2 regions of the Buttiauxella noackiae genome follow, and region 2 is predicted to be linked to the other one. Evidence: predicted binding sites of a transcription regulator. Region 2 holds the regulator's gene; the other holds the start of a gene.
What was found. The regulator Fur, encoded in region 2, represses iron uptake genes when iron is present. The targets are predictions, from matches to a motif close to ATAATAATGAGAACNACTATCAA.
Positions count from the first base shown of each region.

Region 1: the regulator Fur is predicted to act here: its motif matches at 3,107-3,129, upstream of gpmA (2,3-diphosphoglycerate-dependent phosphoglycerate mutase).

Region 1 covers NZ_JPRU01000002.1:990,601-1,007,123, forward strand. Annotated here, with positions in the region: gene galT (galactose-1-phosphate uridylyltransferase) at 1-757, shown strand, start outside; gene galK (galactokinase) at 760-1,908, shown strand; gene galM (galactose-1-epimerase) at 1,902-2,942, shown strand; gene gpmA (2,3-diphosphoglycerate-dependent phosphoglycerate mutase) at 3,152-3,904, shown strand; gene aroG (3-deoxy-7-phosphoheptulonate synthase AroG) at 3,968-5,020, opposite strand; gene IX31_RS13010 (YbgS-like family protein) at 5,346-5,717, shown strand; gene zitB (CDF family zinc transporter ZitB) at 5,838-6,779, shown strand; gene pnuC (nicotinamide riboside transporter PnuC) at 6,780-7,496, opposite strand; gene nadA (quinolinate synthase NadA) at 7,519-8,580, opposite strand; tRNA gene IX31_RS13030 (tRNA-Lys) at 8,766-8,841, opposite strand; tRNA gene IX31_RS13035 (tRNA-Val) at 8,845-8,920, opposite strand; RNA gene IX31_RS22400 (RtT sRNA) at 8,945-9,068, opposite strand; tRNA gene IX31_RS13040 (tRNA-Lys) at 9,084-9,159, opposite strand; tRNA gene IX31_RS13045 (tRNA-Lys) at 9,204-9,279, opposite strand; tRNA gene IX31_RS13050 (tRNA-Lys) at 9,324-9,399, opposite strand; gene cpoB (cell division protein CpoB) at 9,564-10,361, opposite strand; gene pal (peptidoglycan-associated lipoprotein Pal) at 10,371-10,892, opposite strand; gene tolB (Tol-Pal system beta propeller repeat protein TolB) at 10,919-12,211, opposite strand; gene tolA (cell envelope integrity protein TolA) at 12,340-13,641, opposite strand; gene tolR (colicin uptake protein TolR) at 13,670-14,095, opposite strand; gene tolQ (Tol-Pal system protein TolQ) at 14,106-14,792, opposite strand; gene ybgC (tol-pal system-associated acyl-CoA thioesterase) at 14,789-15,193, opposite strand; gene ybgE (cyd operon protein YbgE) at 15,341-15,634, opposite strand; gene cydX (cytochrome bd-I oxidase subunit CydX) at 15,634-15,747, opposite strand; gene cydB (cytochrome d ubiquinol oxidase subunit II) at 15,762-16,523, opposite strand, start outside.
Region 2 covers NZ_JPRU01000001.1:1,554,964-1,571,486, reverse strand. Annotated here, with positions in the region: gene nagB (glucosamine-6-phosphate deaminase) at 1-540, opposite strand, end outside; gene nagE (N-acetylglucosamine-specific PTS transporter subunit IIBC) at 875-2,896, shown strand; gene glnS (glutamine--tRNA ligase) at 3,076-4,743, shown strand; gene chiP (chitoporin ChiP) at 5,216-6,613, shown strand; gene chiQ (ChiQ/YbfN family lipoprotein) at 6,661-6,993, shown strand; gene fur (ferric iron uptake transcriptional regulator) at 7,085-7,537, opposite strand; gene fldA (flavodoxin FldA) at 7,820-8,350, opposite strand; gene ybfE (LexA regulated protein) at 8,500-8,781, opposite strand; gene ybfF (esterase) at 8,917-9,693, opposite strand; gene seqA (replication initiation negative regulator SeqA) at 9,878-10,429, shown strand; gene pgm (phosphoglucomutase (alpha-D-glucose-1,6-bisphosphate-dependent)) at 10,455-12,098, shown strand; gene kdpE (two-component system response regulator KdpE) at 12,149-12,826, opposite strand; gene kdpD (two-component system sensor histidine kinase KdpD) at 12,823-15,510, opposite strand; gene kdpC (potassium-transporting ATPase subunit KdpC) at 15,619-16,194, opposite strand; gene kdpB (potassium-transporting ATPase subunit KdpB) at 16,207-16,523, opposite strand, start outside.

The DNA of each region.
Region 1 (16,523 bases), on a different contig from region 2:
ACGTTGTGAAAGCGCTCGCGGTACCAGTCGGGTTATCTGCTTCTCCCCAGATCACAGCAAAACGCTACCGCAACTTTCCGTGCCAGCACTGGAAGAAGTGGTCAAAACCTGGCAAGAACAGACTGCGGACTTGGGTAAAACCTATCCGTGGGTACAGGTTTTTGAAAACAAAGGCGCTGCTATGGGCTGCTCCAACCCCCATCCGCACGGCCAGGTTTGGGCAAACAGCTTCCTGCCAAACGAAGTGGCGCGTGAAGATGTGCTGCAGCGCGAATACTTTGCCAAAAATGGCTCACCGATGTTGGTCGATTACGCGCAGCGTGAGCTTAAAGACGGTAGCCGTACGGTGGTAGAAACTGAACACTGGATTGCCGTGGTGCCGTACTGGGCGGCGTGGCCGTTCGAAACGTTGCTACTGCCAAAAACACATATTCTACGCATCACCGATCTTAGCGCCGGGCAAAGCAGCGATTTGGCGTTGGCGCTAAAAAAACTGACCAGCCGTTACGACAACCTTTTCCAGTGCTCATTCCCGTATTCCATGGGCTGGCACGGTGCACCGTTTAATGGTGAAGAAAATGGTCACTGGCAGTTGCATGCTCACTTCTATCCGCCGCTGCTGCGTAGCGCAACAGTGCGTAAATTCATGGTCGGCTATGAAATGCTGGCTGAAACCCAACGTGATTTAACCGCAGAGCAAGCCGCAGAACGCTTGCGTGCCGTATCCGATATTCACTTTCGCCAATCCGGAGAATAAAAATGAGTCTGAAAGATAAAACCCAACACCTCTTCGCCGAACAATTTGGTTATCCGGCGACCCATACAATTCAGGCTCCAGGCCGGGTTAACCTGATTGGCGAACACACTGATTATAACGACGGTTTTGTGCTGCCTTGCGCTATTGATTACCAGACGGTGATCAGTTGCGCGAAACGTGATGACCGTCTGGTACGCGTGATTGCTGCAGATTACGATAACCAAACGGATGAATTCTCGTTGGATAAACCCATTCTGAGCCATGACACACAGCAGTGGTCCAACTATGTTCGCGGTGTCGTTAAGCATTTACAAAAGCGCGATAAAAACTTTGGCGGTGCCGATCTAGTGATCAGCGGTAACGTGCCACAGGGCGCGGGCTTGAGTTCTTCCGCTTCTCTGGAGGTCGCGGTAGGTACTGTGTTCCAGAAGCTTTATCACCTGTCGCTTGATGGCTCGCAAATTGCCTTAAATGGCCAGGAAGCTGAAAATCAATTTGTCGGCTGTAACTGCGGCATCATGGATCAGTTAATTTCAGCGTTAGGCAAAAAAGATCACGCGTTGCTGATTGATTGCCGCACGCTCGGCACTAAAGCGGTGTCGATGCCCAAAGGCGTTGCTGTCGTCATTATCAACAGTAACTTCAAACGTACTCTGGTAGGCAGTGAATACAATACACGCCGCGAGCAATGCGAAACCGGTGCGCGTTTCTTTACGCAGAAAGCACTACGCGATGTTGAGCTTTCCAAGTTTAATGAAGTGGCTCATGAACTTGACCCGATTGTTGCGAAACGCGTACGCCACGTCCTGACTGAAAACATCCGTACCGTAGAGGCCGCTGATGCGCTGGCAAAAGGTGATCTAAAACGTATGGGCGTGCTGATGGCTGAATCTCACGCTTCTATGCGCGATGATTTCGAAATTACCGTGCCGCAGATTGATACTTTAGTTGAAATCGTCAAAGCGACTATCGGCGACAAAGGCGGTGTGCGTATGACCGGCGGCGGCTTCGGTGGCTGTATCGTGGCGCTGATTCCGGAAGATTTGGTACCAGCGGTTAAACAGGCTGTCGAAAAACAGTACGAAGCAAAAACCGGTATCAAAGAAACCTTCTATGTGTGCAAACCTTCAGAGGGTGCTGGCCAATGCTAAAAGAGACTCCACAGCTCGCACCCGACGGGCAACCCTTCCGCATCTCCACCCTGCGCAATAGCACAGGGCTGATGGTCACCGTAATGGACTGGGGCGCAACCCTGTTGTCATGCCGTGTGCCAATGAAAGATGGAACCGTGCGTGAAACACTGCTTGGTTGCGAAACACCTGAAGATTACCTCAATCAGGCAGCTTATCTGGGCGCAACAGTTGGCCGTTATGCCAACCGCATTGCGAACAGCCAGTTTGAGCGCGATGGCGTCACTGTTAAGGTGACAGCAAATCAGGGCGCGCATCAGTTGCATGGTGGGCCTGATGGTTTTGATAAACGCCGCTGGCGGATTGTGCGCCAGAATGAGCATGAGGTGCTATATACACTTGATTCTCAAGACGGCGACCAGGGATTCCCCGGCGAATTGCGCGCAACTGCGCGTTATGCGCTTACCGAAGATAACTGCATCACCATCGAATTCCGTGCCAAAACCAGTAAACCATGCCCGGTAAACCTGACTAATCACGCTTATTTCAATCTTGATGGTAAGCAAAACGATATTCGTCAACATCGCCTTCAACTGCTGGCAGATAGCTATTTACCGGTCGACAGCAACGGTATTCCACAAGCTGGTCTTGCCGATGTTACGAACACAGGTTTTGATTTCCGCACGCCAAAAACTATCGCCAAGGATTTCCTGAAAGATAACGATCAGGTACTGGTGAAAGGCTATGACCACGCTTTCTTGTTGCAGGCGCAAGGCGATGCAAGCCAGGCCGCGGCGCATGTCTGGTCGAGCGATAATAAACTGCAAATGACGGTCTACACCACGGCCCCTGCCCTGCAGTTTTATAGCGGCAATTACCTGGACGGAACACCTGCAAGAGAACAAGGTACTTACAGTGCTTACCAGGGTCTGGCACTGGAAAGTGAATTCCTGCCGGATAGCCCAAATCATCCTGAATGGCCGCAACCCGATTGCTGGTTACAGCCAGATAATGAATATTTGAGCATTACAGAATACGAATTTATTACGCTTTAAACTTCTCGCCCTCCGCAATGGAGGGCGATTCTTATCCCGATCGCTGGATTTCCCGCCATTTAGCGACAAAAATATAACAACCATTCACATCCACCTTACACTCCACACTCTTTTTCGCTATGTTAAACGTTTAGCATTGCCGCTTGCCCCTTCGCGGCAATATAATGATAATCGTTATCATTAATCGCAGGCTTATTAAGGAGTAAACTATGGCTGTTACTAAGCTGGTTCTGGTTCGTCACGGTGAAAGCCAGTGGAACAATGAAAACCGCTTCACCGGTTGGTATGACGTTGATCTATCTGAGAAAGGTAAAACTGAAGCGAAAGCTGCGGGTAAACTGCTGAAAGATGAAGGCTACTCTTTCGACTTTGCTTACACTTCAGTGCTGAAACGTGCCATCCATACACTGTGGAATATCCTCGATGAACTGGATCAGGCATGGCTGCCAGTTGAGAAATCCTGGAAGCTAAATGAGCGCCACTATGGTGCACTTCAGGGTCTGAACAAAGCGGAAACTGCTGAGAAATACGGTGATGAGCAAGTTAAGCAATGGCGCCGTGGGTTTGCGATCACGCCTCCAGAACTGACGCGTGATGACGAACGCTTCCCTGGCCATGACCCACGTTATGCAAGCCTGACCGATAAAGAACTGCCAGTAACGGAAAGCCTGGCGCTGACTATCGATCGCGTTATTCCTTACTGGAACGAAACCATTCTGCCACGCATGAAAAGCGGCGAGCGTGTAATTGTTGCCGCTCACGGTAACTCCCTGCGCGCATTGGTTAAATTCCTTGATAACCTGAGCGAAGATGAAATTCTTGAGCTGAATATCCCAACTGGCGTGCCACTGGTATATGAGTTCGATGAGAACTTCAAACCACTGAAACGCTACTATCTGGGTAATGCTGATGAAATCGCAGCCAAAGCCGCAGCGGTAGCAAACCAGGGTAAAGCGAAGTAATTCGTTAGATGTGAAAAAGGCGTGGTGAAAACCACGCCTTTTTTATTGTTATCACGTTAAAGCTTAGCCGCGGCGTGCTTTTACCGCATCTGCTAGCTGGCGCAATACAGTTTCAGTATCTTCCCAGCCGATACACGCATCAGTGACGCTCTTACCATAAACCAGCGGCTCGCTGCCTTCGAGGTTCTGGTTGCCTTCAACAAGGTGACTTTCAATCATCACACCGGTAATTGCGGCATCACCACCAGAAATTTGCTGACAAACATCTGCGCACACTTCCATTTGCTTCTTAAATTGCTTGCTGCTGTTCGCGTGGCTGAAGTCGATCATCACTTGGGCAGGCAGACCCGCTTTTTGCAGATCGGATTTCACCTGAGCAACATGCGCTGCACTGTAGTTTGGCTCTTTGCCGCCGCGCAAGATGATATGACAGTCGCCATTTCCGCTCGTAGTCACGATGGCAGAGTGGCCCCATTTGGTCACAGACAAGAAGCAGTGCGGCGCACCAGCCGCATTGATCGCATCGATAGCAACTTTCATGGTGCCATCGGTGCCATTTTTGAAGCCAACCGGGCATGAAAGACCAGACGCCAGTTCACGATGAACCTGAGATTCTGTAGTACGTGCACCAATGGCACCCCAGCTCATCAAGTCCGCCAGGTACTGCGGGGTAATCATATCCAGGAATTCACCAGCCGCAGGCAGGCCTGAGTCGTTGATATCTAACAGTAGCTTACGAGCAATACGCAGGCCATCGTTGATCTGGTAGCTGCTGTCCATATGTGGATCGTTGATCAGCCCTTTCCAGCCCACCGTTGTGCGTGGTTTTTCGAAGTAGACACGCATAACGATTTCCAGCTCACCCTGCAATTCTTCACGCAGCGTCAACAAGCGCGCACCATACTCTTTCGCCGCTTTGATATCGTGAATTGAGCAAGGGCCAATGACAACCAGCAGACGATCATCATTTCCTTTCAGAATTTTATGAATCGCTTTGCGCGCGCCGGCTACGGTTGCGGCGGCTTTTTCAGTGGCGGGGAATTTCTCGAGCAGCGCTACTGGCGGTAAAAGTTCGTTGATTTCTTTAATACGTAAGTCGTCATTCTGATAATTCATGATATTTCCGGGAATGGCCTTGAGATTTAGCTTAGTTGCAATCCCTTCAATCTATCGCTTCAGACCGAAAGTGTAAACGGGCTTTTACACTTCAGGCAGAATATTCCTGGAAACGACCTAAAAAGCGCCAAAAAATGGTAAAAACACGGTTTCCCGCTACAATTTTTAATTGTTAACACTGAAAAACACTGAATTAGCAAAATTGTATTCTGATGCAGCTTTCCTGGCTGACATATTTAGCCGATAAAAGCACCATGCACAGAATAAAGTCAGTGCACTGTTGGAAGAAGTTATCCAGCAATAACGACCATAACAGGAGCATTAAATGAATAAATTAACTGCACTTTTCCTGACAGCAACCCTTTCTGTAGCAAGCAGTCTGGCAATGGCCGCTGAAACTAGCGGGAGCAATAATGGTCAGGCAAACGCAAGTGCCGAAGCAGGCCAGGTTGCACCAGATGCAAATCAGAATCTCGCACCGAAAAACGTCGATAACAGCAATATCAATAATAGCGGCACCATGCTTCATCCTAATGGCTCAACCAGCAGCAGCGGTATGACCAACGATGGAATGAGCAAAGATGAAATCCATAAAAATTCGATGTGTAAGGACGGGAAATGCCCGGATATGAACAAAAAGGTAGAAACCGGTAGCGGAGATGACGTGAACACAAAAGTGGACGGCACCTCGCAGTAAATTAAGCCCGGAAAGATAAGGGGGAGCTTAGGCTCTCCTTTTTTATGAGCGTTATTCAGCAAGTTAACAATGTTAGTGGTTATAATTAGCGCATTATTGCCTTACGGATATAGAGGAACCATGGCGCATACACATCAACATACCCCGAGTGATTCCAACTCCAGGCGCCTTCTGTGGGCCTTTGCTGTCACAGCGCTTTTTATGGTGGCCGAAGTCATCGGTGGTGTGCTTTCTGGCTCGCTTGCCCTGCTCGCTGACGCGGGTCATATGCTGACAGATGCAGCGGCATTACTGGTGGCTTTGCTGGCAGTACAGTTTGCGCGCCGTCCACCAAATACTCGCCATACCTTTGGCTGGTTAAGATTGACGACACTTGCAGCCTTTGTGAATGCAATTGCTCTGGTGGTAATTACCATTCTGATTGTCTGGGAGGCTGTAGTCCGTTTTTATCATCCGCAACCCATAGCGGGCTGGACGATGCTGATTATTGCGTTTGCCGGGTTACTGGCGAATCTATTTTCGTTCTGGATTTTGCATCGCGGAAACGAAGAAAAAAATATTAACGTTCGCGCCGCAGCCCTGCACGTTTTGGGAGATTTGTTAGGTTCGGTAGGAGCCATTGCTGCGGCACTGATCATTCTTTGGACAGGCTGGACACCTATTGACCCTATCCTTTCCATCCTGGTTTCGTGTCTGGTGCTACGTAGCGCATGGAATTTGCTTAAAGAGAGCGTTAATGAGCTTCTCGAAGGCGCACCTCATGCTTTTGATATTCCGGTACTGAAACGCAAACTTACCAGAACCATTCCGGAAGTACGGAATGTTCATCATGTCCATATCTGGCTAGTGGGTGAGAAGCCGTTGATGACTTTGCACGTTCAGGTGGTACCGCCGCACGATCACGATGCTCTGCTGGAGCGCATCCACCATTTTTTAAAAGAGGAATATCAGATTGAGCATGCCACGGTACAGATGGAGTATCAGCTTTGTCATGGGCAGGATTGTGATTTAAACGAGCATGATGAGCATGACCATCATGGCCATGCCCATCATCACCACTGATTAGGAAAACGCGCGTGAACCACGTTCATGCGCACTTTTGATCCACATGCGGCTACCGTTGAGCGCAATAAATGTCAGGATCAAATATTCCAGCGACATTGCATAGACGCCCTGTAAGGCAAAGATAACTACGCTAATCATGTTAATGATCACCCAAAGCAGCCAGTTTTCGACGTACTTACGAGTCATCAGAATCATCGCCACAATGGACAGCACCATCATGCAAGAATCCCAGAATGGAAACGCATCAGGCTGAAGATCAGGCATCGTGACATTCAGGCCCAGCGCCTGCATAACTGAAACTGCCGTACGCGTCAGGAAAGCAAATACCGGGTCGATGAATATCGTCATCAGCCCAATCGCGCCGACACAGAATACAATCCAGGCCAGCGCCTTAGGCAAGGGTAACCAGCGGATATGGAGTTCAGCCTGATTGTCACTGGTTTGTCTCGACCAGGCATACCAGCCATAAATATTAGCCGCAAAGAAGAACAGCTGTAGCAACAGGCTCGCATAGAGTTGAATCTGGAAGAAAATAATCGCAAATAGGGTAACGTTAATTAAACCAAATGCGTAATTACTAATTTTCTCAAGACTTGCCAGCCAGATACAGAGTAAACCCGCCAGTGTTCCGATCGCTTCAATCCACGATAAATCATACCCGCCTGCTCCGATGGGTATGTGAACCAAAATGTTCTGCGTGCTAAAAAAGTCCATATTCGCTCCTGAAGGTATACCCTTACGCATTACCCTTAATATTGCGTCGCAACTCAGCGGCAAAATCTAACATTCGATTTAAAGGCACCAGCGCTCCCTCACGCAGCGCAGCATCAACATGGATCTCGTGTGCCGCTCCGCCATGCTCCAGCCCCTCAGCGATGGCTTTCAGGCCGTTCATTGCCATCCACGGGCAATGTGCACAGGTACGGCACGTTGCACCTTCTCCTGCTGTCGGCGCTTCGAACAATTCTTTATCCGGGCACGCCTGCTGCATTTTGTAGAAAATACCGCGATCCGTGGCCACAATGAGTTGCTTATGCGGCAATGTTTGCGCAGCCGCAATCAACTGGCTGGTAGAACCAACCGCATCAGCTAAATCAACAATGGCTTGTGGGGATTCAGGATGTACAAGCACCGCAGCGTCAGGATAAAGCGCTTTCATGCGAGTCAATGCCTGAGTTTTAAACTCGTCATGCACGATACACGCACCTTGCCAGCACAACACATCAGCACCAGTCTGCTTTTGAACGTAATTTCCCAAATGGCGGTCCGGTGCCCAGATAATTTTCTCGCCCAGACTGTCAAGATGTTCAATTAATTCAACTGCAATGCTGGAAGTCACAACCCAATCTGCACGCGCTTTTACCGCTGCGGAAGTATTAGCATAGACCACCACTGTGCGATCAGGGTGTTGATCGCAGAAAGCATTGAACTCTTCAATTGGACAGCCGAGATCCAAAGAGCACTCTGCATTCAAAGTTGGCATCAGAACGGTTTTTTCCGGGCTCAAGATTTTCGAGGTTTCCCCCATAAAACGCACCCCGGCTACCAATAACGTGGTTGCTGGGTGATTGGCCCCAAAACGGGCCATCTCAAGAGAATCGGAGATACAGCCTCCCGTCTCTTCAGCAAGAGCCTGAATTTCAGGATCAGTGTAGTAATGAGCCACCATCACAGCATTCCGCTCTTTCAGCAGACGCTTGATTTTCTCACGGTAAAATTGCTTTTCATCCGCGCTCAAAGGCTGTGGTTTAGGTGGGAAGGGATAAATCGCTGCTTCTGGATCGAACATTACGCTCATAGTACTTTCTCGTTTGACTGACTTAACCAAATTAGCACTATTCTGGCGAAGATCTACCAGAAATGGCCACGGTTGTTTTGTATGCTAAACAAGATAGCGAATTACGGCGGAATTGTCGTGGAGAATTTAATTTCAACCTGGAATTGCAGATAGCAAAAAGGCGCCTTTAGGGCGCCTTTCTACATTGGTGGGTCGTGCAGGATTCGAACCTGCGACCAATTGATTAAAAGTCAACTGCTCTACCAACTGAGCTAACGACCCGAATGGTGGGTGATGACGGGCTCGAACCGCCGACCCCCTCCGTGTAAAGGAGGTGCTCTACCAACTGAGCTAATCACCCAAACTTCGGTACTACTTTAAAAACTGGTGGGGCGTGCAGGATTACTCGGCCTGTGGCCTCGCCCTTCGGGTCGTTTAAAGCAACGCTGTTTCGCTTTGCTCAACTCGAACCTGCTGCAGGTTCAAACCCTTCACGCTTTACTTATTACATTCCACTTATAAAGTGGTGGGGCGTGCAGGATTCGAACCTGCGACCAATTGATTAAAAGTCAACTGCTCTACCAACTGAGCTAACGCCCCGCAATGCGGTTTACTGCTTCTTCAAAAACTTACTGCATCGAAATTGGTGGGGCGTGCAGGATTCGAACCTGCGACCAATTGATTAAAAGTCAACTGCTCTACCAACTGAGCTAACGCCCCGCAATGCGGTTTACTGCTTCTTCAAATACTTACTGAATCGAAATTGGTGGGTCGTGCAGGATTCGAACCTGCGACCAATTGATTAAAAGTCAACTGCTCTACCAACTGAGCTAACGACCCAATTTCGTGTCACTTTCGGTTTGTTTGATATCCCTTGGCAACGGCGGCATATATTACTGATTTAAGATTTTGACGCAACAAGAATTTCGATCAAGATCACCTAATGGCTGGTGTTTTGTTCGGCTTGACCAGAAAAGCAGCAATATCTGGTCAGGCCGTACACGCTACATCGCATTCAGACGTTTTTGAGCCTGCTTTGCGCCATCGGTATTTGGGAATTGTTTGATCACTTGCTGATACACAGCTTTCGCTTTTGCAGTATCGCCTTTGTCTTGCATGATCACACCGACTTTATACATGGCATCTGGAGCTTTAGGTGATTTCGGGTAATTTTTCACCACAGAGGCAAAATAAAACGCCGCATCATCTTTTTTCCCCTTGTTATAATTCAACTGACCTAACCAGTAATTTGCATTTGGCTGGTAAGTTGAATCCGGGTACTTCTTAACAAAACTCTGAAATGCAGCAAGGGCTTCATCCTGACGGGACTTATCCTGCACCATGGCAATAGCCGCATTGTAGTCACTGTTAGCGTCACCACCTTGCACTGGAGCGGCTGCAGTTGGTGTTTCAGCGGCCGCACCAGCATCAGGAGTAGCTGCCGCTGCAGCTCCCTGATCGGTGCTACCGGCCGCTTGTCCTGCTGCACCACCACTACCAAGGCTGTCTATCTGCAATAAAATTTGCTTCTGACGCTCAACAACCTGATTCAATTGGTATTGGCTTTCCTGAATTTGACCACGCAGGGAATCAATATCATTTTGATTATCAGAGAGTTGTTGTTGGAGTTGGGTTAAAAGTTGACTATGAGCGTTAGAAATACGCTCGAGTTGAGTGACACGGTCTTCGACCGAGCCTGAGCCGACACTACTGATTGGCGCCTGAGCAGTAGCGGCCCAGGGGGCCGCTATGCCAACCAGTAACGACAGACTCAACAAGTGATGTCTGAGGTTACTGTTCATGCAGTTCTCTTAGTAAACCAGTACGGCACGACGGTTTTTAGCGTAAGCCGCTTCGTCATGACCCAGTACAGCTGGTTTTTCTTTACCGTAAGAAACGATGGAGATCTGGTCTGCAGAAACGCCTTTACCTTGCAGGTACATCTTAACAGCGCTAGCACGACGCTCACCCAGGGCAATGTTATATTCCGGGGTACCACGTTCGTCCGCATGACCTTCTACAGTCACTTTGTAAGATGGGTTGCTACGCAGGAAGTTAGCGTGCGCATCCAGCATTGCAGCGAATTCAGAAGAAACATCATATTTATCCAGACCGAAGTATACGATGTTGTTCTGTTGCAGCTGTTGCATCTGCAGGCGAGCCTGTTCTTCAGATGACATGTTGCCATTGCTACCGTTAGCGTCCATACCAGTGCCGGCGCCCAGCATACCTTCGCCGCTCTCGTTGTTGGCGCTCTTGTTAGAACTACACGCAGCAATTGCCATAACAGGCAGTGCCAGCATCAGCCCTTTCAGCACTTTGTTCAGTTGCATTTCGTTGATCCTTTAATATTTTATTATCACAGATACGGCGACCAGGCAGGAGATTTAACCTGACCATCGGTTGCCGGAAGACGCGCTTTGAAACGCCCATCTGTTGAGACCAGATTCAGCACAGATCCCATCCCCTGAGAAGAGCTGTAGATTACCATCGTGCCGTTAGGTGCCAGACTTGGCGTTTCATCCAGGAACGTTGACGATAAAGTTTGTACGCCACCCGCTACCAGATCCTGTTTGGCGATGTGTTGCTGCCCACTATTGGAGCTCACCATCACCATAAACTTACCGTCGGAACTCACATCAGCATTCTGGTTCTGAGGACCTTCCCAGGACAGACGCTGTGGAGCACCACCGTTGATATTCACTTTATAAATCTGTGGGCGCCCAGCCTGGTCAGATGTATAAGCTACATTCTGACTATCCGGGAACCACGTTGGTTCTGTATTGTTGCTGCGTCCATCAGTCACCTGACGAATCTGACCAGAAGCAATGTCCATAACATACAGGTTCATACTACCGGTTTTAGATAGCGTGAAGGCCAGTTTGCTACCGTCTGGAGAAAATGCTGGCGCACCGTTATGACGAGGGAAGGAAGCTACCTGACGAATTGCACCATTCGCCAGAGTCTGGATAACCAGAGCAGAACGGCCACTTTCAAAAGTTACATAAGCCAGTTTGCTGCCGTCTGGAGACCATGCTGGTGACATCAACGGTTCAGGAGAACGTTTGACAACATTGGTGTTGTAGCCGTCGTAATCAGATACGCGCAGTTCATACGGGAACTGGCCGCCGTTAGTCTGCACTACATAAGCGATACGCGTACGGAACGCACCTTTAATGCCTGTCAACTTCTCAAACACTTCATCACTTGCGGTATGGCCAGCATAGCGAATCCATTGTTTGTTCACCTTGTAGGAGTTCTGCGCAAGCACAGTACCAGGCGCACCAGAAGTATCAACCAACTGGTAAGCAACGGTATAGCTGCCATCACCGTTTGGTGTAACCTGGCCTACAACAACGGCATCAATACCCAGAGCAGTCCACGCGGCCGGTTGCACTTCCTGAGCGGAGCCAGGCTGCTGCGGTAAGCGTGAACGATCTAGTGGATTGAATTTGCCACTATTACGTAAGTCAGCAGCAACGATGCCACCAATATCTTCTGGCGCGGCACCAGGGCCTCCCCATTTAAATGGCGCAACACCAATTGGACGTGCTGAGTCCACCCCTTGGGTGATCTCAATACGAACTTCTGCGTGCAGTACTGCTGCCCACAGCATTAAAAAACTTAAAGCTACTCGAAATGCCTGCTTCATCATATCTCCCTTATCTGGACCCAAAGCCCACGATAATTTAGCAGAATGTTAACAAACTCAAATACACAAAACTACCAAAACCCTGTGACACAGCCTGGTTAGTTTTCCCCACTTTCGCGAGGAAAATTTTACTGTGGCTTAAAGTCGATAGGCGCGTTTTTGAAAGCTTCATAAACGTCCTGGCTTGGCGGCTTTGGAATCTTCGCCAGACGTGCTGCCGCAATGGCAGCCTGACACAGAGCCGGATCGCCACCTTCTGATTTGATATCAAGAAGTAAACCATCAGGAGCCAGTTTTATGCGCAATGAACAGGTCTTGCCACTGAAGGCAGGGTCCTGGTAAAACTTACTTTCTATTGCTGCTTTTATCTGACCTGCGTAACCACTGATTTCAGCACCAGAAGCGCCATTATTTTTAGTATTCCCTTTTCCAGCCGCAGCTGCGCTATTACCTTTCGCTCCTGCGCCAGTTTTCGGTGCATTCTTACCTGAGCTCAAGTCGCCAAACAGATCGTCAACACCCGCAGCGGCAGCTTTATCGGCCGCGGCTTTCTCAGCAGCAGCCTTTTTCTTAGCATCTGCAGCAGCTTTCTTATCAGCGGCAGCTTTTGCAGCAGCAGCCTTATCGGCCGCAGCTTTTTCAGAGGCAGCTTTCTCGGCAGCAGCAGCTTCTGCTGCTGCTTTCTTCTCAGCATCAGCAGCCTTTTTAGCGGCTTCAGCGGCAGCTTTCTTCTCAGCATCTTGCTGAGCTTTCTTCGCTGCAGCATCTGCGGCTTTCTTTTCGGCTTCCTGCTGAGATTTTTTCGCCGCAGCAGCGGCTTCAGCAGCTGCTTTTTTCTCTGCATCAGCGGCTTTTTTAGCTGCTTCTTCAGTGGCTTTCTTTTGCGCATCAGCTGCAGCTTTCTTCGCCGCTTCTTCCGCAGCCTTCGCCTGGGCGTCAGCCTGAGATTTTGCCTGAGCATCAGCCTGGGCTTTGGCGTCTGCTTTGGCTTTCGCCGCCGCTGCTTCAGCTTGCTTCTGTTGCTCCTGTGCTTCTTTAGCGGCTTCTTGCGCCTGTTTCTGCTGGTCTGCTTGTTGCTTCGCTTGTTCCTGCGCTTCCAGGCGTTCTTTCTCCAGTTGCTTCAGACGCTGTTGTTCAGCAGCCTGTTTTTCCTGAAGCTCTTCAGCCTGTTGCTGCGCCTGTTTCTCGCGTTGCTCAGCCGCACGTTTACTGCTCGCCTGCTGCTGTTGCTGACGATTATACTGCTGAACAACAGCACCCGGGTCGACCATGACCGCGTCAATAGCCGAACCCCCACCGCCGCCAGCACTGGCGTCGATGTGCTCGTCAAACGAACTCCAAATCAGGACTGCAATCAAAATGATATGCAGGATCACTGAGACGATTATCGCGCGCTTGAGCTTATCGTTTTCTATGGTTGCCTTTGACACTATCGGTTCCCAAATATCGCGAGATGGATCAGATTGGCTGCGTCATCAGACCGACGGATTTCACACCTGCGCTATGCAGCATGTTAAGTGCTTTGATAATTTCCTCGTAAGGAACATCTTTAGCACCACCGATCAAAAAGACCGTTTTCGGGTTTGCCTGTAAACGACGCTGAGCTTCCGCAATAACCTGTTCAGATGGCAACTGGTCCATACGGTCTTTCTCAACCACCACGCTGTACTGCCCTACCCCGGACACTTCAATAATAACCGGCGGTTCATCGTTACTGCTCACCGTCTGCGAATCTGTCGCATCAGGTAGATCGACTTCAACGCTTTGAGTGATGATAGGTGCCGTTGCCATAAAGATAAGCAACAGCACCAGCAGCACGTCCAGAAGAGGAACGATGTTAATTTCTGACTTTAGTTCACGACGACCACGTGTACGTCTGGCCATGACTTACCCCTTACTGCTTATCGCTGCTGGTAAAAGCCTGACGGTGCAGGATAGCCGTGAACTCTTCCATGAAGTTGTCGTAATTCAATTCCAGTTTGTTCACACGTTGGTTCAGGCGGTTATACGCCATAACAGCAGGGATTGCAGCGAACAGGCCGATTGCAGTTGCAATCAGTGCTTCTGCGATACCTGGAGCAACCATCTGCAATGTCGCTTGTTTCACCGCACCTAGTGCGATAAAGGCGTGCATGATCCCCCAAACCGTACCAAACAGACCGATATACGGGCTGATGGAACCCACGGTTCCAAGGAAAGGAATGTGTGTTTCCAGCGTTTCCAACTCACGGCTCATGGAAATACGCATGGCGCGAGATGCCCCTTCAACGACCGCTTCAGGTGCGTGTGTGTTTGCACGATGCAGTCGGGCAAACTCTTTAAAGCCTGAATAGAAAATTTGTTCAGAGCCAGCAAGATTGTCACGGCGGCCCTGGCTTTCTTGATAGAGACGGGACAATTCAATGCCCGACCAGAACTTATCTTCAAAGGCTTCTGCTTCACGAGTAGCAGCATTGAGGATTCGCGTTCGCTGAATAATGATTGCCCATGATGCAATGGAAAAACCAATCAAAATCAACATGATGAATTTGACCAAAAGGCTTGCCTTCAGGAACAAATCAAGGATATTCATGTCAGTCACTGCTTGAACTCCGCGACAATAGACTTGGGAAGCGCACGAGGCTTCATTAGGTGTGGATCAACACAGACGATCAGGACCTCAGCTTCATTGAGTACCTGATTATCGGCATTGACGATTCGCTGTGTAAATACCATAGAGGTACCACGCATCGATGTAATTTCACTTTGGATTTCGAGTAAATCGTCGAGTCGGGCAGGCGCCAAATAATCCACCGTCATTCTGCGGACAACAAAGGCGACGCGCTCTGCCAACAAATCTTGCTGGCTAAAATGGTGATGGCGCAACATTTCAGTGCGTGCTCTTTCATAGAAAGCAACATAACTGGCGTGGTATACCACACCACCGGCGTCAGTGTCTTCGTAATAGACACGAACCGGCCATCGAAACAGCGTTGTACTCACAATACATCCCGGTAATGCAATTTAACGTTGCTACTATACGCAAGAGGATGGGGGTTGGGAATGGGTTGCATTAAACGTTAGGTAAATATTTATGGGCTTGTTAAAGCCCATAAATATTCTATGAAAATCTTTGAGGTTAAAGAAGCATCAGAAGAAGAAAATAGCCAGTCCTGCCAGCAAGACTAATTGTGCAGGTAACGGGCTAAAAACCCCCTGCCACAGCACTTTACGAGGGCGAAAACCCACGCCATGAATCACACCGGTGCATACAGCCCACATCAGCAAAAAACCATGCCAGATTTCGAGGCTACTGGTTTTCGCCGCAAAGCGGGACGGGTCCCAAAATATACACACAGCAAGAACTAATGCCATTATCAAGGAAAGAGCCCTTAAAGGGCTCTTATCCATTACCGCATAGAGCTTCGCGATAATTGCTTCCATCAAATTTCTTCTTTACCGGCTTTAGCAGCTTCAACGTGCTCAAGTGCCAGGGCGGTAATGATGCCAAAAGCACAGGCAAGAAGCGTCCCCAGAATCCATGCAAAGTACCACATAATCAGCTCCTTACTTAGTACAGAGAGTGGGTGTTGCTTTCGATATGCTCTTTGGTGATTCGACCGAACATTTTCCAGTAACACCAGGTGGTGTAGATAAGAATGATCGGTACAAATACCGCAGCAACATAGGTCATCACATTCAGAGTTAACTGGCTGGATGTTGCATCCCACATAGTGAGGCTAGCATTCAACATGGTGCTTGAAGGCATCACGAACGGGAACATCGCCACACCAGCAGTCAGAATCACACACGCCAGAGTCAATGAGGAGAACACGAATGCCATCGCGCCTTTCTCAAGACGAGACATCAACACAGTCAACAATGGCAGAACCACACCCAGAGCCGGAATGAGCCACAGAATCGGCATATTATTGAAGTTCACCATCCAGGCACCAGCCTGACGAGCGACTTCTTTAGTCAGCGGATTCGATGCTGCATGGTGGTTCAGCTCTGAAGTCACAACGTAACCATCGATGCCGTAAATCACCCAAACACCAGCAAGTGCGAAGCACACCATCATCACCAGCGCTGAAATTTGAGCAGCGGCTTTAGCGCGAAGATGCAATTCACCCACAGTACGCATTTGCAGGTAAGTTGCGCCCTGAGCAAGGATCATGGAGACGCTCACGACACCAGCCAACAGGCCAAACGGGTTCAGCAACTGGAAGAAGTTTCCGGTGTAGTACAGACGCAGATACTCATCAACGTGGAACGGCACCCCTTGCAGCAAGTTGCCGAACGCCACACCGATAACCAACGGCGGCACAAAACT
Region 2 (16,523 bases):
CTGAGTCACGTCGCCATCAAAGAAACGAGAGTTTGCAACACGGGTGTCATGAGTCAGCGTTTTGATACGAGTACGCGAAGCCAGAGAAGAAGCAGGTTCGTTGAACGCGATGTGACCATCGTTGCCCACGCCACCCATAAACAGGTGAATTTTACCGTATGAACGAATTTTTTCTTCATAACGACGGCACTCTGCGTCAACATCATCAGCATTGCCATTCAGCAGGTTGATATTTTCCGCTGGAATATCAACATGATCAAAGAAATTACGGTGCATAAACGTATGATAGCTTTCTGGATGCTCTTTTGGCAGGCCAACGTATTCATCCATATTGAAGGTGACGACGTTTTTAAAGCTAACCTGGCCCGCTTTATGCATCTCTACCAGCGCTTTGTACGCTTCAAGAGGAGTACCGCCGGTTGGCAGGCCCAGTACGAAAGGACGATCTGCTGTCGGGTTAAACGCATTGATACGCTTAACGATATGGCGTGCTGCCCATTTGCCAACTTGCGCTGGAGTAGCCAGGGGAATCAGTCTCATCATTCACCTCATAAGTTAATAGAAAATAGCTTTAGCCAGATTGATTGTCCGAACCCTCTAAGGGTAAACCAGTTTCGAACCGGTTATTACGGGATCAATCTGCCTTGATTTTTCGGATGATAAAATAAGTTTTAGTCGATAGCTAGCCGAAGGGGAGTGGAATAACAATATTTGGTGATTTTAATCACAAAAAAAGGGTGTTTAATTTGCGATACGAATTAATTTTTCACACACTCTGAAAGTTGGCGAATCTTCGTCATGCTTTCAAGGTTTGTTACACAATAATAAAACTGCTTTGAACGAGCCTTAACGGGGTCTCATAGGGGGAATTAACGTGAGTATTCTAGGTTATATGCAAAAGGTTGGCCGTGCGCTGATGGTGCCGGTAGCCACGCTACCAGCCGCAGCCATTTTAATGGGTGTTGGTTACTGGATTGACCCGGTTAGCTGGGGTGGTGATAGCGCATTAGCTGCGTTGTTCATCAAATCTGGTGCTGCAATCATTGACCACATGGGAGTGCTGTTTGCCATTGGTGTGGCTTACGGTATGTCCAAAGATAAAGATGGTGCTGCTGCACTAACCGGTTTTGTCGGTTTCCTGGTTTTGACGACTCTCTGTTCGCCAGCCGCTGTTTCCATGATCAAACACATTCCGTTGGATCAGGTTCCATTGGCGTTCACTAAAATTGAAAACCAATTTGTGGGCATCATGGTGGGTATTATCTCCGCAGAGTTGTACAACCGTTTCAGCAGCGTTGAGTTGCCGAAAGCGTTGTCCTTCTTCAGCGGTCGTCGCCTGGTTCCAATTCTTACCTCCTTTGTGATGATTGCAGTTGCCTTCATCATGATGTTCATCTGGCCAATCGTTTTCAGCGGCCTGGTGAACTTTGGTGAGCACATCCAGAAAATGGGTTCAATTGGCGCAGGTGTATATGCGTTCTTCAACCGTCTGCTGATTCCAGTTGGTCTGCACCATGCTCTGAACTCCGTGTTCTGGTTTGACGTTGCAGGTATTAACGATATTCCTAAATTCCTTGGCGGTGCTAAATCTATCGCTGAAGGTACTGGTATCGTTGGTATTACTGGCCGTTATCAGGCTGGCTTCTTCCCAATCATGATGTTTGGTCTTCCAGGTGCTGCATTGGCAATCTACCACTGCGCGCGTCCTGAAAATAAAGCCAAAGTATTGGGTATCATGATGGCGGGTGCGTTTGCTGCCTTCTTTACTGGTATCACCGAACCGTTGGAATTCTCCTTCATGTTCGTGGCTCCAGTTCTGTATCTGATTCACGCAGTGCTGACCGGTATCTCTGTATTTATCGCAGCAAGCATGCATTGGATTGCTGGTTTCGGCTTCAGTGCGGGTCTGGTGGATATGGTGCTTTCTTCCCGTAACCCACTGGCAACACATTGGTACATGCTGATTCCACAGGGCATCGTGTTCTTCGCTATTTACTACGTCGTGTTCCGTTTCACTATCACCAAATTCAATCTGTTGACTCCGGGTCGTGAACTGGCAGTTGCAGGGGATGAGACTGATGGTCAGGACGTCAATGTTAGCGCTAGCGCTTCTCAAGATGTGTCTGAGCTGGCTCGTCAGTACATCGCAGCGGTAGGGGGTTCTGCAAACCTGACTGGCATCGATGCATGTATCACTCGTCTGCGTCTGAACGTGAAAGACTCTTCATTGGTTAATGAAGCGTTGGCGAAACGTCTGGGTGCGACCGGTGTTATCCGTCTGAACAAAACAAGTGTGCAAATCATTGTCGGCTTTGTCGCTGAGAAAATTGCTAACTCCATGAAAACTGTCGGTGAAGTTGCTGCAGCTCCTGTGAGTGCGGCGGCTGCGGCACCTGTGGCTGCTGCAAAACCACAAGCAGTTCCAAATGCTGTAACCATTGCAGCTCTGGTTTCACCAGTAACAGGTGACGTGGTTGCGCTGGATCAGGTTCCTGATGAAGCCTTCGCCAGCAAAGCAGTTGGTGATGGTGTTGCTGTTAAGCCAACTGGAAAAACAGTTGTCGCGCCAGCTGCCGGTACTATCGTAAAAATCTTTAATACCAACCATGCGTTCTGTCTGGAAACCGAGAAAGGTGCTGAGATCGTTGTCCATATGGGCATTGATACTGTTGCATTGAACGGCCAGGGCTTTACTCGTCTGGTAGAAGAGGGTGCTGAAGTGGTCGCAGGCCAGCCGATTCTGGAAATGGATCTTGATTTCCTGAATGCGAACGCCCGCTCCATGATTAGTCCAGTAGTTTGTAGCAACATCGACGACTACAGCGGTCTGGTACTCCAGGCGCAAGGTTCTGTTGTTGCAGGGCAAACACCTCTGTACGAAATTAAAGGCAAATAATCGCTCCTGAGTCATAGATTGTGCCTTTAGCGGCTGGAGAGTTTTTTCTCCAGCCGCTTTTTTATACCCATCTGTCACTCCTCCCCGATATCCTTATTTATGCAACTAAAGGTTGTTTCCGACGCTTGCTTATAAGATCATGTGCGGATAACTAAAGTTTTTGCATAGAGGAACCCGCGATGAGTGAGGCAGAAGTCCGCCCAACTAACTTTATTCGCCAGATTATTGATGAAGATTTGGCCAATGGTAAGCACGACAGTATTTGCACCCGTTTTCCACCAGAGCCAAATGGTTATCTGCATATCGGTCATGCAAAATCCATCTGCCTGAACTTTGGTATCGCGCAAGATTATCAAGGGCAATGCAACCTGCGTTTCGATGACACCAATCCAGCAAAAGAAGACATCGAATTCGTAGATTCCATTAAGCACGACGTTGAATGGCTTGGTTTTCATTGGTCAGGCAACGTGCGTTACTCTTCCGACTATTTTGATCAGTTGTTTAACTATGCCGTTGAACTTATCAATAAAGGTCTGGCGTATGTTGATGAACTGACTCCAGAGCAGATCCGTGAATATCGCGGCTCATTGACCTCGCCTGGGAAAAACAGCCCATATCGCGACCGTACGGTTGAAGAGAACCTTGCGCTGTTCGAGAAGATGCGTAACGGCGAGTTTGCAGAAGGGACTGCGTGCCTGCGTGCGAAAATTGACATGGCATCACCGTTCATCGTAATGCGTGATCCGGTTATTTATCGTATTAAATTTGCCGAGCACCACCAGACCGGCAACAAGTGGTGCATCTACCCGATGTACGACTTCACCCACTGCATTTCCGATGCGTTAGAAGGCATTACGCACTCTCTGTGTACGCTGGAGTTCCAGGACAACCGTCGTCTGTACGATTGGGTGTTGGATAACATCACTATTCCTGCGCATCCGCGTCAGTACGAGTTTTCTCGCCTGAATCTTGAATACTCCATCATGTCTAAGCGCAAGCTGAACCTGCTGGTGACAGAGAAGGTTGTAGAAGGTTGGGATGACCCACGTATGCCGACTATTTCTGGTCTGCGTCGCCGTGGTTATACGGCCGCTTCAATTCGTGAGTTCTGTAAGCGTATTGGTGTGACTAAGCAAGACAATACCGTTGAAATGGCGTCTCTGGAATCTTGTATCCGTGATGACCTGAACGAGAACGCACCGCGCGCGATGGCTGTTCTCGATCCGGTGAAAGTGATCATCGAAAACTTCCCGCAAGGTGAAGTTGAAATGGTGACTATGCCTAATCATCCGAATAAGCCTGAAATGGGCAGCCGCCAGGTACCGTTTAGCCGTGAGATCTACATCGATCGTGCTGACTTCCGTGAAGAAGCCAACAAACAGTACAAGCGTCTGGTGCTGGGCAAAGAAGTGCGCCTGCGCAATGCATATGTGATTAAAGCCGATCGCGTTGAGAAAGATGAAGCAGGGAACATCACCGTGCTGCACTGCTCCTACGATCCGGACACATTAAGCAAAGACCCGGCTGATGGCCGCAAAGTGAAAGGCGTTATCCACTGGGTAAGCGCAGAGCATGCACTGCCGGTTGAAATTCGCCTTTACGACCGTCTGTTCAGCGTTGCCAACCCGGGCGCTGCGGAAGACTTCCTGGCGACGATTAACCCGGAATCTCTGGTGATCAAGCAAGGTTTCGTTGAGCCAAGTCTGCAAAATGCCGAAAAAGGCAAAGCGTACCAGTTCGAGCGCGAAGGTTATTTCTGCCTGGATAGCCGTTATGCAACTGCTGACAAACTGGTATTTAACCGTACCGTTGGCTTGCGTGATACCTGGGCGAAAATGGGCGAGTAGTTCCTTTTCCCTAAGTCAATATCTGACAAAAACGCCGCAAATTGCGGCGTTTTTTTTCGCTTTATAATCATTTGCTTAAAAATATCTTCACATTCGCGTTGCGAATTAATGTTATTTACACTTCTTACTGTCTACTTTTTATGGTCAACCTCGGAACATTAAAAACTCTTCTTTTTATAATGTGAGCGCTCTCATATAGAGCTTTGTATTTTATAAAACTTAATTATCAAGATAAAATCCTAGTGTCGTTGTTTGTTACAAATACTCATAAATTATGTGCTCTCTGTCATAATATCGGAATGAACTCTTACAAAGTCATTGATAATTCGCGTCGCGAAAAATAGTCTTAAGGGCAGCAGTAATGCGGGCAAATATTCATAACCGCTTTAGCCGTTAGGCATTTTTACTTTTTTTCGCCATAAGGCGTCTTTTAACGTCCGGCGATTATTGATACGTCAAAGAGGAATAATATATGCGTACGTTTAGTGGCAAACGTAGTGCACTGGCGCTTGCAATTGCAGGTGTCACGGCTCTTTCAGGACTGGTAGTCATCCCTCAGGCAAGTGCCGCAGGTTTTATTGATGACTCGACTCTGACCGGTGGTGTTTATTACTGGCAACGTGAGCGTGACCGTAAAGATGTTACGACTGACAAATATGAAACTAACCTTGCGCACTCTACCTGGAACGCCAACCTGGACTTCCAGTCTGGTTTCGCCGCTGACATGTTCGGTCTCGATATCGCGGCCTTTACTGCTATCGAAATGGCAGAAAACGGCGACAGCGGTCACCCGAACGAAATCGCATTTTCCTCTGTAAACAAAGCTTACGACGAAGATTATTCAGGTGATAAAAGCGGTATTAGCCTCTATAAAGCAGCAGCTAAATTTAAATACGGTCCAGTTTGGGCGCGTGGCGGTTACATTCAGCCAACCGGGCAAACCTTGCTCGCACCGCACTGGAGCTTCATGCCTGGTACTTATCAGGGTGCTGAAGCCGGTGCAAACTTTGACTACGGCGATTCTGGTGCGTTGAGCTTCTCCTACATGTGGACCAACGAGTACAAAGCTCCATGGCACCTGGAAATGGACAAGTTCTATCAGAACGACAAAAACACCAAAGTTGAATATTTACACTCTCTTGGCGCGAAGTATGACTTCAAAAATGATTTCATTCTCGAAGCGGCATTTGGGCAGGCTGAAGGCTACGTTGATCAGTACTTCACCAAAGCAAGCTACAAATTTGATATCGCCGGCAGCCCGTTAACAACCAGCTACCAGTTCTACGGCACGCGTGACAAAGTTTCTGATGGCAGCGTTAACGATCTGTACGACGGCACAGCATGGTTACAAGCTCTGACTCTCGGATACCGCGTGGGCCAGGTTGATTTGCGTCTTGAAGGAACTATTGTTAAAGCCGATGGCCAACAAGGTTACTTCCTGCAGCGTATGACCCCAACTTATGCATCTTCAAACGGTCGTCTTGATGTGTGGTGGGATAACCGCTCTGACTTCAACGCCAACGGTGAAAAAGCAGTATTTGCTGGCGCGATGTATGACCTGAGCAACTGGAATCTGGCAGGTTGGGCAGTGGGTGCTTCTTATGTGTACGCATGGGATGCAAAACCAAGCTCTAAACCAACCACTGACGGTTACTACGATGCTGATAATCGCCTGAAAGAATCTGCCTACAGCCTTGATGCATTGTATACCGTTCAGGATGGCCGTGCGAAAGGTACTCTGTTCAAACTGCACTTCACTCAGTATGACAACCATTCAGACATCCCAAGCTGGGGCGGTGGTTACGGCAACATCTTCCAGGATGAGCGCGACGTGAAATTCATCGTCATCGCACCGTTCACCATCTTCTGATTCGAATCCGGGCGTGAAAACGCCCGGTTTTTTTAAGGATATCAAGCATGAAAAAAATCATTCTGACTGTGGTGATGGCGTTAGGTTTGAGTGCATGTGCACAGCAACAACCTAAAACTGCTCCGGAAGATTCAAAGCTGAAACAAGCATATAGTGCCTGCATTAACACTGCAGAAGGTAACCCTGATAAAATCCAGGCCTGCCAAAGCGTGCTGAATGTACTGGGTCAGGAAAAAGAGCATCAAGAGTTTGCGAAGAAAGAAACCGTTCGCACACTGGATTACCAGAACTGCATTCAGGCAACACAAACGGGTAATGACCAGGCTGTTAAAGCTAAATGCGATAAAATCTGGCAGGAAATCCGCGCAAACAACAAATAGTTACCGTATTTGAGCAATAAAAAAACCGGTGAATTGTCTCACCGGTTTTTTTATAGGTGACATCCGGGTCAGGGATGTCAGGCTATGCAGATTACTTTTCGCTGATTTCGTGCGCGTTTTCGTCGGTACGGCAATCACCTTCAGCGCAATGACCGTACAGGTACAGGCTGTGGTTAGTCAGACGAATACCATGACGTGATGCGATTTCGCGCTGGCGGGCTTCGATTGAATCATCACTGAATTCAATAACTTTGCCGCAGTCCAGGCAAATCAGGTGGTCATGGTGATGCTGTTGCGTCAGTTCGAATACGGATTTGCCGCCTTCGAAGTTATGACGAGTCACAATGCCTGCATCATCAAACTGGTTTAATACACGATAAACTGTGGCGAGACCAATCTCTTCGCCCATATCAATCAGACGTTTATATAAGTCTTCCGCACTGACGTGATGGTTCACCGGCCCCTGCAACACTTCAAGGATTTTTAATCGCGGAAGCGTGACTTTCAGGCCGGCCTTCTTTAATGCGGTATTATTGTCAGTCATGCGGAAATTGTCCTGTTGCTTAACGATTCGCTCGGACTCAGGGTGAGCGTTAAGATGAATGCGTCTCATTATAGAACTGCCACTTCTAAATGGGAACCGCAAGTATTATGCATAATCAAGCTAAGAAATGGCGGTTGAGTCGCGATTTGATTGCCTTGTTAGCTATTTTGTCAGGAGTTCATTGTACAGGGACAAACTGGAAAGTTAAAAATTTGTAGCAATTATTTTAATCGGAAATAACTATCAATGCGGCGCAACCTAATAGTTGTGCCGCATCTGGAATCAGGCGTTGATGATATCAGCCAGGTTTAGTTCTTCAGAAACTTGTTTAACCCACTTCTGAACACGTTCAGCAGTAAGTTCAGGTTGACGGTCTTCGTCAATTGCCAGCCCAACAAAGTGGTCGTCGTCTGCAAGACCTTTAGACGCTTCGAAATGATAACCCGCCGTTGGCCAGTGACCGACGATAGCTGCACCACGCGGCTCAATGATGTCACGGATAGTACCTAATGCGTCACAGAAGTATTCTGCATAGTCTTCCTGGTCACCACAGCCGAACAGGGCAACCAGTTTGCCATTGAAATCAACTTCTTCCAGAGTTGGGAAGAAATCATCCCAGTCGCACTGCGCTTCGCCGTAGTACCACGTTGGAATGCCGAGAAGCAGAATGTCGAAGCCTTCCAGGTCTTCTTTGCTGCTCTTAGCAATGTCATGCACCTCAGCAACATCCTTACCGAGCTGTTTTTGAATCATTTTCGCGATATTTTCGGTGTTACCGGTGTCGCTGCCGAAAAAAATGCCTACGATTGCCATGAGTAAAATAACCTCTTGATACTTAATGGTATGGTGGCTGCTATTTAGCCACAGATAGGGCAATCATAGCAGAACACATCACAGTGCGGAAACTGCTATGACCCCGTAGTGCACAGTCTGCAAAATCTAACAGGGAAGCAGCATTAAAACTAACTGAGATGTTGCTTCAGTTGTTCGAGCAGCATCTCTTCAATCAATTCACTACGACTGATATTGCGCGCTTCAGCCAACTGATTGAGAGCATCTACCGCATCGTTATTGAGCTTTAGCTCCACTCGCTTCAGGCCGCGTACTTTATCGCGCTTGAGTTGGTTGCGTTTATTGATACGCAATTGCTCATCACGCGTTAGCGGATTGGTTTTTGGTCGCCCCGGGCGACGCTCGTCCGCGAACAGATCTAATGTAGTACGGTCCGTTTGTTCTTTTGCCATGATTAGACTACTGACAGGGAATTCAGGTGGCACGGAGCGGGGTGCTCTGGCGCATTTTAGCGCGCAATCATACATCAGCATGGCTTGCGCGCCAACGCGTTAGCCACATCTTGCGGCCAGTCGGTTTGTTTTTAATCAGTTTGTCGTTGTTGTGTCGATAAAACGATGGATTGCGCGCAAAACAGCATCAGGTTTTTCTGCGTGAACCCAGTGTCCGGCACCGGCAACCACATGAGCACGTGCCTGAGGAAACTGGGAAAGCAGTTGGCTACGATGTGATTCATCAACATAAGGAGATGCGCCGCCGCGAATAAATAGCGCCGGTTCGTTCCATGCGGGAATGTTTTCCCAGCCGACAATATGCTCATATTGCTCCCACAGCACCGGCACATTGAATTTCCATTCGCCATCGGCAAAGGATTTCAGTAAGAACTGAATGACACCTTCTTCATCAAGATGCTCGCGCATCACGGTCGCGGCCTGCTGGCGAGTTTTAACATCAGATGCGCTAACCGCATTAATCGCTGCGAAAATCTCATCATGGCGACGAACCTGATAATCCACTGGCGCGATATCAATCAGCACTAATTTATCAATACGTTCAGGGGCAATGGCAGTCAGTGCCATCGCCACTTTGCCGCCCATTGAATGGCCAATAATAATCGCTTTCTCAAAGCCAAATTCATCGAGCGTTTCGACCACATCCTGCGCCATTGCTGGGTAGTTCATCTCAGCGCTTCGTGGTGATAAACCGTGGTTGCGAAGATCGATTTGCAGCAACGTATGATCCTGCCCAAGGTCACGGGCCAGCACGCCCAGGTTATCAAGGCTACCAAAAAGACCGTGAATAAGGACGATGGGGGAATTACTAGTCGATTGTTGTGCAGTTTGCAGGCGAGCATTCAATTTCATGGCAAAGTTCTTTTTTTTTACTTCGTGTGGTTAGGGTATCATAACGGCATTCAGCCTTAGTGCCGCAAATTTCCAGTTTAGTCTGACTTTGTGGTGTGACAAAAGCCTGGCGCTACCCGAGGTTGGGATTTGTCCTTATAATCCCAATTACTTGCATTCAGAAAAGATATCGCACTGGATTAAGATGAAAACAATTGAAGTTGATGACGAGCTCTATCGCTATATTGCCAGCCACACGCAGCACATTGGTGAAAGCGCGTCCGATATTTTACGGCGCATGTTGAAATTTACCGCCGGCCAAACTCCAGCTACAACAGCAACTACCGGTCAGACGGCGGCAACGGCTGCTACACCTGCTCCGGAAGCCAAACCCGTAAATAAAGCACGCGATCGCGTTCGTGCGGTTCGTGAATTACTGCTGTCCGATGAATATGCGGAGCAAAAGAAAGCGGTTAACCGTTTTATGATGGTGCTTTCAACTCTTTATACACTTGATGCTCAAGCTTTTGGTGAAGCGACTGAATCGTTGCATGGTCGTACACGTGTCTATTTTGCAGGTAATGAACAGACGTTGCTGCAAAATGGAAACCAGACCAAGCCTAAGCATGTTCCAGGAACGCCATACTGGGTTATAACTAACACCAATACTGGTCGTAAATGCAGCATGATCGAACACATCATGCAATCAATGCAGTTCCCGGCGGAATTGATTGAAAAGGTTTGCGGCACAATTTAACACCTCGCGTCAGAAGGAAAGGCCAATGGCTAACCACCCTCGTGCAGGACAACCGGCACAACAGAGCGATTTGATTAACGTAGCCCAATTGACGGCCCAGTATTATGTACTGAAGCCTGAAGTGGGGAATAGCGAACACGCGGTGAAGTTCGGTACATCCGGTCACCGTGGTAGTGCGGCACGTCACAACTTCAACGAGCCTCACATTCTGGCAATTGCTCAGGCGATTGCAGAAGATCGTGCAAAAAATGGCATTACCGGGCCGTGCTACGTGGGTAAAGATACCCACGCGCTGTCTGAACCTGCGTTTATCTCCGTCCTGGAAGTGCTGGCTGCGAACGGTGTGGATGTCATTGTGCAGCAGGCGAACGGCTACACGCCAACGCCGGCCATTTCTCACGCCATTCTGACGCATAACAAAAATGGCGGTGCACAGGCAGACGGCATCGTTATTACCCCTTCGCACAACCCGCCTGATGACGGCGGTATCAAATACAATCCACCAAACGGTGGCCCGGCTGATACTAATGTCACAAAAGTTGTTGAAGATCGCGCTAATGCCTTGCTGGCTGCGGGTCTGAAAGACGTAAAACGCATTTCTCTTGATCAAGCTTGGGCAAGCGGCCACGTGCAAGAGCAAGATTTGGTGCAGCCGTTTATTGAAGGGCTGGTGGATATCGTTGATATGGCCGCCATCCAGAAAGCAGGCCTAAAACTGGGTGTTGATCCGCTCGGTGGCTCTGGCATCGAATACTGGCAGCGCATCGCGAAGCACTACAATCTTGATTTGACGATTGTTAACGATCATGTCGATCAAACTTTCCGCTTTATGCACCTTGATAAAGATGGCGCAATCCGTATGGATTGTTCATCCGAGTGTGCAATGGCTGGTTTGTTGGCACTGCGTGATAAATTCGACCTGGCATTTGCCAATGACCCGGATTACGACCGCCATGGTATCGTCACGCCTGCTGGCCTGATGAACCCAAATCATTATCTTGCTGTTGCGATTAACTATCTGTTCCAGCATCGCCCGCAGTGGGGCAAAGATGTGGCCGTGGGTAAAACACTGGTTTCTTCTGCGATGATTGACCGCGTTGTGAACGATTTGGGCCGTAAACTGGTAGAAGTACCGGTTGGTTTCAAATGGTTTGTCGATGGTTTGTTTGATGGAAGCTTCGGCTTTGGCGGCGAGGAAAGTGCTGGGGCTTCATTCTTGCGCTTTGACGGTACACCGTGGTCGACTGATAAAGACGGTATCATCATGTGCCTGCTGGCGGCAGAAATTACCGCAGTGACCGGTAAAAACCCGCAACAACATTATGATGAACTGGCTGCTCGCTTCGGCGCGCCAAGCTACAACCGTCTACAAGCCTCTGCTACCTCTGCGCAGAAAGCGGCACTTTCTAAACTTTCCCCGGAAATGGTTAGCGCAAGTACTCTGGCGGGAGATCCTATCACCGCACGCTTAACGGCAGCTCCAGGTAATGGCGCATCAATCGGCGGCCTGAAAGTGATGACCGAAAACGGTTGGTTTGCAGCCCGTCCTTCCGGTACGGAAGATGCGTACAAAATTTACTGTGAAAGTTTCTTAGGTGCGGAACATCGCCTGCAAATTGAGAAAGAAGCGGTAGAAATTGTCAGCGAAGTGCTGAAAAACGCGAAGTAATTCGTAGAATTGAAAAAGGTGCCGCAAGGCGCCTTTTTTGTTTGCCGAAGCTACAACATAAACCGATACCCAATCCCCGTTTCGGTCAGCAAATGCGTCGGGCGTGCCGGGTCGTTTTCCAGCTTCTGGCGTAAATGGCCCATATAAATCCGCAAATAATGGCTGTGCTCCACAGCGTTTGGTCCCCAGACCTGGTTTAACAACTGACGCTGAGTCAGAACTTTTCCATGGTTATTGATAAGGGTGGCAAGCAGGCGAAATTCGATCGGTGTGAGATGGATTTCCGTGCCTTCTCGGGTAATGCGGCGGTTCGCGAGATCAACGCTGATATTTGAAAACTGATAAACCGGATCGGGCTGCGCAAGGCTTGCATGGCGACGTAAGACGACTCGCAGTCTCGCTTGCAGCTCACCAATACCAAACGGTTTGCTGAGATAGTCATCGGCGCCGGCATCCAGGGCATCAATCTTCACTTGTTCGTCGCTTCGAGCTGAAAGCACCACAATCGGCGTCTGGCTCCATTGGCGAAAATCGCGGATAAAATCAATACCGTCACCATCGGGCAAACCGAGATCGAGAATGACTAAATCGGGTTTGCGCGTGGCGGCTTCCAGCAAACCGCGTTGCAATGTCTCTGCTTCATGTACGCGCAGCGATTCGGCTTCCAGCGCGGTGCGCAGAAAACGACGGATCTCTTTTTCATCTTCAATAATCAGAACTGATATCACATAACCTCGTTCATTTCAGCCAGCTCAGGTTGTGGGGGCAGAGGTAAAATAACATGGAAACTGGCTCCGCCTTCTGGTCGGTTGGCTGCAACAATTTTCCCATCGTGAACTTCGACAATCGCCCGGCAAATTGCCAGACCCAATCCGACACCAGGGATGGCTGACTCTTTGTTGCCCCGGGAAAATTTATCAAAAATCTTCTGCTCTTGCCCAGCCGGAATGCCAGGGCCACTATCCCAGACTTCAAGATCGAGTTTATCAGCCAATGCTTGCGCGCGGATGCCTATGTTTGCCTGGAAGCCTGCGTATTTCGCCGCATTTTCCAGCAAGTTTATCAGCACACGTTCAAACAGTGGGCCATCGACATGAATCAGCATCAGTGGATCAGGTAAATCCAGCGCTATATGCCGTCCGCCCAAACCCGGTTCCAGCATTTTCAGTGCGCTGCCCACCACTTCTTCGAGCGTTAACCACTCTTTGCGCAGATTAAACCCGCCGGACTGAATACGCGCCATATCCAGTAAGTTGTTCACCAGGCGCGTGGTGTTAAGGACGTGCTGGCGAATATCGTTGGCTTGTGGAGCGTGTTTCGAACCTTCAGAGGCCAGATCTAACGTCAGAATTTCTGCCTGACCAAACAGCACCGTCAGTGGCGTGCGCAAGTCGTGTGAAAGTGCTGCGAGTAACGAATTGCGTACTTGCTCGCGTTCGCTGGAAAGCCTGGCTTGCTCTTCACTTGCTGTCAGCAATAAGCGATCCAGTGCGGTAGCCGCAAGTAGCGTAAAAGTTTCCAGCAGACGTTGTTGCTCGGGGATCATCAACTGGCGCAAATTACTGGGTTCAACAATTAACAACCCGAGCGTTCTTTGCGACGTTTTTAGCGGCAGAATTTGATACGGCACACCGGGCAGCGTATCTGTCCCGGCACCGGCCGGCTGGCCTTTATCAAAGCTCCAGCGCGCAATCGCTTCGTCCCAGTTTTGTGGTTCGCCCCTTGCATTCACCCGCTCTAATTCGCCATTTTCGTTGGGCAGCAACAACTGTGCGCGGGCGTTGAAACTGTTATTGATAAACAGCTCGCTGGTGGCTGCAATAGCTTGCGGAGTGCGTTCTGCTGCGAGAGCTTTCGACATCTCATAAAGATGACGAGTGCGCTGTTCGCGATAACGGGCAATTCGCGCCTGGTAGCGCACACCCGCGGTGAGATTACCGATAACGAGGCCGACCGTTAACATCACGGCGAATGTTAGCAGGTACTGAATATCAGAAACCGCCAGCGTGCCATGTGGAGCAATAAAAAAGAGATCAAAACTAAGAACGCTAATCACAGTTGCCAGCACCGAAGGCCAGCGCCCGTAGAATAATGCGACGATAACGACACCCAGCAAATAGAGCATTACCAGGTTGGCGGCATCGAAGTTCATCAGCCACTGATTGGCAATAAACGTTGTGATGGCACACAGAGCAATCGCTACCCCGCAGCCGCGCAACTGCACGCGCCATTTGTCCGCAAAGCTGCGCGTGTCATGGGCAGATGGCGAAGCTGACGTGGGTTTATCGTCGAGGGCGACGATCACTAAATCGAGATCCGGGGCACGGCGGGCTAAACGGTCGGCAAAGGATTCCCGGCTCCAGAAGCGGCGTGTGGTGCGTCTGCCGATAATAATCTTGCCGAGATTGTGCTCGCGCGCGTAACGCAAAATCGCTTTATCTTCTGCCGGATCGGCAAGTGTGGTGGTCTCTGCTCCCAACTCTTGAGCGAGGCGAAGCGAAGCTAAAATAGCGCGACGTTGATGTTCAGGTAAACGGTGAAGCTGTGGTGTTTCGACATACACAGCATGCCAGATGCTACCTAGTTTTGCTGCCAGGCGTGCGGCGGTACGAACCAGCTTCTCATTGCCAGAACTGTGGCCGATACACAACAAAATGGCATCACGCGTGTGCCAGACTTTCTCTTCTCCCTGATTATCGCGCCATGCCCGCATTTGGTCGTCAACGCGATCGGCGGTGCGGCGCAGCGCCAGTTCGCGCAGTGCAATCAAATTCCCTTTACGGAAGAAGTGTTCAATGGCGCGCTCGGCCTGGCCTGCGATATAAACTTTGCCTTCATGCAGGCGCTGGCGTAAATCATCGGGTGGCAAGTCGACCAGTACAATCTCATCTGCGGCATCAAAAATAGGGTCTGGTACTGTTTCTCGTACCTGAATACCCGTCACGCCACCGACAATATCGTTGAGGCTTTCAAGATGCTGCACATTGACGGTGGTGAACACATCAATACCGGCGTCGAGCAACTCTTCTACATCCTGCCAACGCTTAGGGTGACGAGAGCCAGGCGCATTGCTGTGCGCCAGTTCGTCCATCAAAATCAGCGCCGGGTTACGCGCCAGGGCTGCGTCGAGGTCGAACTCATGAACCCAGCGTCCACGATGGTGTGTGCGCCTGGCGGGCAGCAGATCCAGCCCGTCAAGCAATGCAGCCGTCTCTTTACGCCCGTGAGTTTCCACCACGCCAATCAGAATACTGAGCCCTTGTGCTCGCAGGCGCTGAGCTTCCTGGAGCATGGCATAGGTTTTCCCCACGCCCGCGCAGGCGCCGAAAAAGATTTTCAGCTTCCCACGAGTAGGGCGATTGACCTGCTCCAGCAACTTATCTGGATTGGGGCGCAGTGGTTCCTCTGTCATAACAAATAATCCCTGGCATTTTTGGTAGATGACGCTGCGCTTATCTACTCTACAAAACCATTTCTGGCCGGGTAGGTCGGATAAGCGCAGCGTCATCCGACAGTTTTTTTATGGAGCCTGAAGTGCATCCAGCGCCTGATTAACCAGCAACACATTGACGACCGGTTTGCCTATAAAACTCACCAGCGGTTGCGTGGTGCTTTCGGCTATCAGCCGTTGGATTTGTTCAACCGGCAGATTGCGAGCCGCCGCTATACGCGGGATTTGCCAATCCGCTGCCTGTGGCGAAATCTGCCCGTCCAGGCCGCTGGCAGAGGCGGTAACCAGTTCGACAGGAACGGCAGGGTTCGCCTGCGGATTCGCCGCGCGTAACGCCGCCACACGTTCGGTGATCGCTTTATCCAATTCCGGATTGCTACCAGCCAGATTGCTACCGCCTGAGGCCATTGGATTATATGGGGTTTCTGCCGTAGCAGAAGGGCGGCCTTGTAAATACTTCGCCTCGGTAAAGTTTTGCCCAATCAGGCTTGAGCCGCGCACTACATTAGTATCAATAATCAACGAGCCATTGGCTTGTGCCGGGAACCACCACTGGGCAAGCAGTGTTGTCATTAGCGGGTACAACCCCCCTGTAATCAGGGTTAGCAAAATCAGTAACAGTATAGCGGGACGTAAGGTAGACATTTGTTTTTCCTCTTAAACCAGGCCACATACGGTCAGGAACAGATCGATAGCTTTAATACCAATGAACGGCACAATTAATCCGCCCAGACCGTAAATCCACAGGTTGCGACGTAACATCGCCGCAGCACTTAACGGTTTGTAACTCACTCCGCGCAGTGCCAGTGGGATCAGGAAGATAATGATCAGCGCATTAAAAATAACCGCACTTAAAATGGCCGAAGCAGGGGAGTGCAGGTGCATCACGTTTAGTGCATTAAGTTGCGGGTAAGTGGCGGCAAACGCGGCGGGGATAATCGCGAAATACTTCGCCACGTCGTTGGCAATACTGA